DNA from 2 places in the Vreelandella sp. 21 genome. Region 1 is predicted to be linked to the other one. Evidence: predicted binding sites of a transcription regulator. Region 1 holds the regulator's gene; the other holds the start of a gene.
The links. Region 1 encodes FliA, which starts transcription of late flagellar genes. Its sites were predicted from a motif close to CTAAAGTTNNNNNNNNNNCNGCCGATA; they were not measured.
Positions count from the first base shown of each region.

Region 2: a site for FliA is predicted at 1,328-1,354, ahead of ACN06F_RS15400 (FliC/FljB family flagellin). Genes of this name have one in related genera too.

Region 1 is NZ_CP194673.1:136,358-139,774, forward strand. It holds gene flhF (flagellar biosynthesis protein FlhF) at 1-421, shown strand, start outside; gene ACN06F_RS00620 (hypothetical protein) at 418-996, shown strand; gene ACN06F_RS00625 (flagellar protein FlhE) at 1,131-1,559, shown strand; gene ACN06F_RS00630 (RNA polymerase sigma factor FliA) at 1,586-2,287, shown strand; gene ACN06F_RS00635 (motility protein A) at 2,327-3,142, shown strand; gene ACN06F_RS00640 (OmpA/MotB family protein) at 3,147-3,417, shown strand, end outside.
Region 2 is NZ_CP194673.1:3,372,596-3,376,012, reverse strand. It holds gene fliD (flagellar filament capping protein FliD) at 1-1,178, shown strand, start outside; gene ACN06F_RS15400 (FliC/FljB family flagellin) at 1,428-2,750, shown strand; gene ACN06F_RS15395 (glycosyltransferase) at 2,924-3,417, shown strand, end outside.

The sequences.
Region 1 (3,417 bases):
GCTGTTGGCATGGGTTGGTGAAGTTCGCGATCCAGAAAATGGCAAACGCATCGCGCGCCGCTACTGGTTAACGCCTGCCCGATTAGGTGCAGATGTGCGTTCGCTTCTGGTTATCCAACTGCAAAGCGAAGGGGTGTCTAGCCTAACCAAACGCGCTTGGCAGCAGTTGAAAGATGCGGATGATGGCGAAGTAAGCACGGAGGTTCGCTTATTGATGGCCAGCGGTATCGCCGCAGCAGCGGGACACTTAGATATCGCCAATGATGACGCTGCGATAGCACTGCGTTCCGATTTGCTAAGGTTATTGGGCACCACGCGTAAGCGGCGCGACACGGCGATGCTAGATGCGCTTGTTCACGCGTTTATGGCCCGTGACGCCATTCGTCAACTCAGCAGCGTTAGCCGTGAGGGGCTGGTATGAGTGCCCAGGATCAGGCAGCGGGCCTGCGCAAGTGGGCAGATTTACAGCGCCAGCAGCGCCAAGCAGAGTCAGTTGAAAGTGACCCCACGGGAGACGAACTTACGGCTGAGTCACTGACCGCTATGACCGACTCTTTGACGGTGCCGCCAACTGCTGCCCAAACGCAAACCACTGCACCGCCCTCGGTGCCGCAAAAGCCGCTTATCGTGATCGGTATGCCTAACGGTGGCGATCAGCAGGTGGCAAGAGTAAAAGGGCGCCTAGCCCAATGGTCTGTGCTGGGGCGACGTTGGGCTGGCGACCCGGATGATTGGGATATTCACATCGTCAATGCGGATGCCGCTAATCTTGGCCAACTGAAAGAGCGCTTTCCGCGTTGGGCGCTATGGATTAATAGCGATGCCGATGCTTTCGCACAGATGTATCGCTCGCTTCGGCAAGTGCAGGAGAACGGTGGCCCTAGGCAGCTGTTAGCACTGCACGAGCCAAACTTGCCGCGCAGAGGTCTGCTCGATAACCTGCGCGAAGCAGCCAGCTATTACTTGGATATAGAGCTTTTACTGCTGGCGCGATGACGCTAGCCTGACGCCATGTGGCCGTGCTTTAACAGTGGCTATCAAGCGTCTCTATAAGGAATAAAAATGTCTATGCTCGCTGGTTTCAAGAAGCGTTATTACAACACGATAGTTACGCACATAGTTTTAACATAATGGGCTATTTTGAGATCGCTAGCTTCAAGGTTGATAACTTCAAAACCGTGTTGGTGATGGCGCTAAGCGCCATCACCATGAGTGTTTATGCCGCTACGGGCAGTTGGAGTAGTGAGGTGCCTAGCGTACTGGTCGCGATGAGTGACCGAGCTGTCAGCAGCCAGCCCATTCAACCACCGGCAGGGGCGCAGGTAGAGCATGCTGCGATAGAGCGTATTCATTGGCGTTTTCAAATGCCGGTTAATGCGCCGGTTAATGCGTGGCTATGCCACCCTGAGCAGTGTGTTCCTTTGACTGCTATGCGAGGTTCAACCACTGCGTTAGCCGGTAAACAGGTCAGTGGGCCGCTGTACTTTCGTTTTGCGTTGACGCCGGGCCAGCGCCCGGTACGGGTGCAGGAACTACAAGTGATTGTGAATTACCAGTGAACAGAGTTCAGCCGTGAGGCACGAGGATGTATACAGCACAAGGCAGGATTAAACAGAGCGAGCTGTTAACCCAATACATGCCACTGGTAAGACGTCAGGCCTTAACGCTGCAGGTAAGACTACCCGCAAGTATTGAGTTGGATGATCTTATTCAAGCCGGCATGGTGGGCTTATTAGAGGCACTAGGGCGTTTTGATGCGACCCAGGGGGCAACGTTCGCCACGTTTGCAAGTCAGCGTATTCGCGGTGCCATGATGGATGAGCTGCGAACACGTGACTGGTTGCCGCGTAGTGTACGCCGCTCTGCCAGAGCTGTGGATGATGCGGTGCGTCGTCTTGAGCAGCAGTTAGGGCGCCCGCCGGAAGAGGGTGAAATCGCGCGTGACCTGGATATGCCGCTTAGTGAGTATCAGCAATTGCTCAACGATACGAACAGTGGCCAGTTGTTGCCCTTTGAAGAGCTGGTGGCCGAAGGGGCCGAGTCTGCGAAAGAGGAAGCCACTAACCTGCCCTTCGAACAGTTGTTAGATAAACAGCAGCGTCAGTCGTTAATTGATGCGATCGATGCCTTACCTGAACGTGAAAAACTACTGATGGCGTTGTATTACCAAGAAGAGCTGAACCTTAAAGAAGTCGGGGCGGTGCTGGGTGTGACTGAATCCCGTGTCTCCCAGCTTCACAGCCAAGCGATTAGCAGGCTTCGCGCTCGCTTATATGACACCACCTAACGCTACTATCAATCACGAATAACCGGCGAGGAGCCGTTGATGAACCCATCTACGCTGATCGGTATTTTTGCCAGCATGCTTTTGCTGGTAAGCGTGCTGTTTTTTACTGCAGAGTCGCCAGAAAGCTTTATCAACTTGCCGGGGCTAGCCATTGTGGTGACGGGCACCTTGGCGGCTACCTTTATTAGTTATCCGCTGAAAGAAGTGCTACGCGTGGTGCGCCTGGTGGGGTTGGTGTTTCGGCGTGAAAACACCTATGTGCGAGATGATATCAACGAACTGGTTTCCATGGCACGGCTGTGGTTCAAAGGCGATGTCAGGGCGGTTGAGAAGGAGCTAGAGCATACCCGTAACCCCTTTTTGCGCACCGGGATTCAACTGGTGATTGCTAACACGAAAGAGGACGAAATTTTCGATATGCTGCGCTGGCGAATCGCACGATTAAAGGCGCGGGAGCATGCTGAGGCGCAGATATTTCGTACCATGGCCACCTATGCGCCCGCGTTTGGCATGATTGGCACCTTGGTGGGGCTGGTCAATATGCTGGAAGTGATGGATGCAGGTGACCTTGACGTTATTGGCCCGCGCATGGCGGTGGCTCTGCTGACAACGTTCTACGGTATTCTGCTCGCCAACCTGGTGTTCAAACCGATTGCCGTCAAGCTAGAGCGGCGCACGGAAGAGCGACTTATCACCATGAACATGGTGCTGGAGGGCATTTCGCTAATTACTAAACGGCGGCTGCCTTCTTTTATTGAAGAAACGCTCAACTCCTTTGTGGCTAATTATCATGACGAGATCCGTGATGCCTCTGTAAAACCGCGGCCAACAGTTAGTTCTGCGGCAAAAGGATAGCGCTATGCTAGATCGTGATTCACGGCACGCACTGGAATTGCCCACTGTGTCAGGGGAGGGCGATGAAGGTTGGCTAACGAGCTATTTAGACGTATTAACGCTGTTAATCACGCTGTTTGTCTTACTGCTTGCATTGACCCCGCCGGGGGGAGGGGAAGCCTTTGATCGCGATAGAATGCGTTCTGCAAGTGCTATCACCTCGCTTCCGTTGGCCAGCTTAGCAACCGGTATTCATCCACAACACAGCGGGCTAAAGCCGCGAATGACGGAGCTTA
Region 2 (3,417 bases), 810 kb from region 1:
ATGTGCGTGGCACTGGTGGTGGAGAAGCTATTAAAGCGACTGCTGCCGCTGATGCGCTGCCGGGCAGCTATCGGGTAGAAGTCAGCCAACTGGCCACCTCTGGCACGCTGGCTTCAAGCCGGGTAGATACCAAAGACCAAGCGCTCGACCTACAAGGGGCGACCGCGCTGCAGCTGACCTTTGGCGATGGTGAGACCGTCGATATCAACATCGTAGAAGGCAGTAGCCTTGCTGATATGCGTGATGCCATTAACGCTGATAAAGAAGCCGGTGTGAACGCCACGATTATCAATGATGGCACGGGCTACCGGCTGGCACTTAGCTCTAAAACCACTGGCGCAGACGCTTCTATTGAAAGCTTTAGTTTTGTTGATGCCGGTGGCGCCGAGGTGCCAGGCCCCTTTGCTGAAGATGCGACAACAAAGCGCCCAGGGGAGAATGCCGCGCTTACGGTTAATGGCATTGCGATTAGTAGTGCGGAAAATAGTATTGAAGGCGCTATTCAAGGCGTAACGCTCAACCTCACGGATCTCAACATTGCCGAGGGCGAAACGGCTTCCAGTACTATTAATATTGAGCGCGATACGCTAAAGCAGCGCGAAGCGATTAATGGCTTTGTAAAAGCGTTTAACGACCTAAAAGGCACCATTGGCAAACTCACCAGCTTTACCGGCGATAGCGAAACCGCTGGCGAGCTAGTGGGCGACAATACCGTGCGTACTATCGAATCCCGGCTGCGTAGCGTGCTAACCGGCGGAGTAGAAGGCGGTGAGTTATCGACCCTTAACCAACTAGGCATCACTCTGCAACGAGATGGCAAGCTCAAGGTCGATGACGATGTGCTAAACGATCTAGTCGCCAATAATCCTCAAGCCCTCAATGACTTTTTTGCTGGTGAAAAAGAGGGTGACGGTATGGCGGGTAAGTTAAACACCACCATCGAACAGATGCTGGGCAATAACGGCGTAGTCAAACTGGCGATTAGCGGCGCGGAAAACCGTGTTAAAAGCTTGGACGACCGTTTCGAGCGTATGGAAAAAACCATTGAAGGCACCATCTCCCGTTACCGCACCCAGTTCGGTCAGCTAGATGCGATGATTGCCCAGATGAACAGCATGAGCAGCTACCTCACCCAGCAGTTCGACGCCCTGGATAGTCAGTTAGGCCGTAAGAAATAATCCATAATGCTTCGCTATTAGTAGTGCGGTGTAACGAGCGAAGCGAGGCACCCGCAATGGGCGGCGCAAGCCGCCCTTTTGTTGCTCTAGTAAAAGTAAGCCTCTCACCCTGCAGTTACCAAACATTACATCTTTTTTTACTAACCACCCTAAAGATTCCTCTCGCCGTGCCGTTAATTCTAATAACGGCGCACAAAGTGGCCGATTAGCAGGCCTACCGGCCAGTGTTCATGCAAGGAGAATCACACCATGTCAGTGATCAATACCAACATTACTTCCATGATTGGCCAGTCCAACCTGTCCAAATCACAAAACGCCTTGACCACTTCTATGGAGCGTCTGAGCTCTGGTCTGCGTATCAATAGTGCCAAGGATGATGCGGCCGGCCAGGCTATTGCTAACCGCATGACTGCCCAGATCACTGGTCTGGCTCAAGCTCAGCGTAACGCTAACGACGGTATTTCCGTTGCTCAGACTGCTGAAGGCGCGCTAAACCAAGTTAACGATAACGTTCAGCGTATTCGTGAGCTGGCGGTCCAGTCCACTAATGGCACTAACAGCCAGAATGACCTTCAGTCTATTCAAGACGAAATTAACCAGCGTCTGGATGAAATCGACCGTATTTCTGAAGAGACCGACTTCAACGGCGTTAAAGTTCTAGACTCAGGCGTTCAGTCACTCAGCATACAGGTGGGTGCCAATGACGGAGAAACTATCTCTGTTAATTTGACCGCTATTAATCGCGACACTTTAGGACTTGATGGTTTCCAACTGCTTGACGGTATTCAGGAAAGTGCTGTTGCTGGCACAAACACAGCTACAGTTGAAGCCACTACCGGACTCTCTGCAGCTGATTTTGCTGCACCAGGAGCTGATGTTGGCTCGGGTTCCACTGGTGCTACTGGCTCATTTGGTGACTTCCTCGTAGATGCTAGCGGCGATTACTTTGTCGAATATGCTGGTGGCGAAGACACAGATGGTTCTGGTGGAGCATCCGGTGGTAATGGTACCTACGCTGTTACAGTAGGAGGAGATGGCAGCTTGACGCTCGGAGCGATAGCCTCTCCGGCGGGTGCTACGACCGTCGTTGAGGAGGCTACATTCGATCAAACCATTACGGGTGCAGATGCTGGTAATGTGTACGCATACACAGGCACCTACGGTAATGATCCGGATGATGCGCCCAGCTATGTAATCAAAGACGTTGATGCAGAAGGCAATGACGTCTATTTCAATGCCAATATTGCTGAAGATGGTGAAGTCACTCGTGGTCGTGAACTCTCTGTTGGAGATAAAGATGTTGATCCAATGGAACAGCTTGACGATGCGCTTAACACCATTGACAGCTTGCGCTCGGAGTTAGGTGCTGTTCAAAACCGCTTTGAAGATGCCATTACGAACTTGAATACTAACGAAACCAACCTGTCTTCTGCTCGTTCGCGCATTGAAGATGCTGACTACGCAACAGAAGTAGCCAACATGACGCGTGCACAGATTCTTCAGCAGGCCGGTACTTCTGTATTGGCACAGGCTAACCAGATTCCGCAGAACGTACTTTCTCTGCTGGGTTAATCTGAGACTTAGCTTCGATAGAGATTTTTCTCTATCACTAAGTAGCACAATGAACCGGCTCCCATTGGGGGCCGGTTTTTTTAAATACATCGCTTTCATTTACCAATTCTGGCGTTAGGCAAAAGCGTTATTAGGTAGACTGGCACAAACCATCTTTTTGACTGAGTAGCTCCATGTCCAGAAAAAAAACCGCACTTGACAGCTCAAAATGCAAACCCCGCTTGCTATGGGCCAATCCCTTCTGCCTGCTGGACACCTCAAGTGGGGCCAGTATGAGTGTGCGGCAAATGCTGTATCAGTTGGTAGCGCAGGGGTACGAAGTGCAGGTGCTAGGCGCGACGGTTTTTGATAATGCCAAAGGCATGGGGCAGTTAAAGGCGCAATTTCCTGATCTCAACGCACATTTGCACCAGCTGATTGAGGTGGAAGATGGACCATTAATCCATCAACTAGTGGTGACTCAATGGCCTGTTCGGCAGTTCGTAACGTCTCATGAGGAAGGTCTTTGGTACCATCATTACCAATACTACTTAGATGAATTTAAGCCTGATCTAGTGTGGTTTTACGGCGGGCAAACACTGGATTTATTGATTGCTGATGAAGCGCGCGCGCGAGGTATTCCTTCGGCTGCTTATTTGGTAAATGAGAACTATAAGGCAGCCCGCTG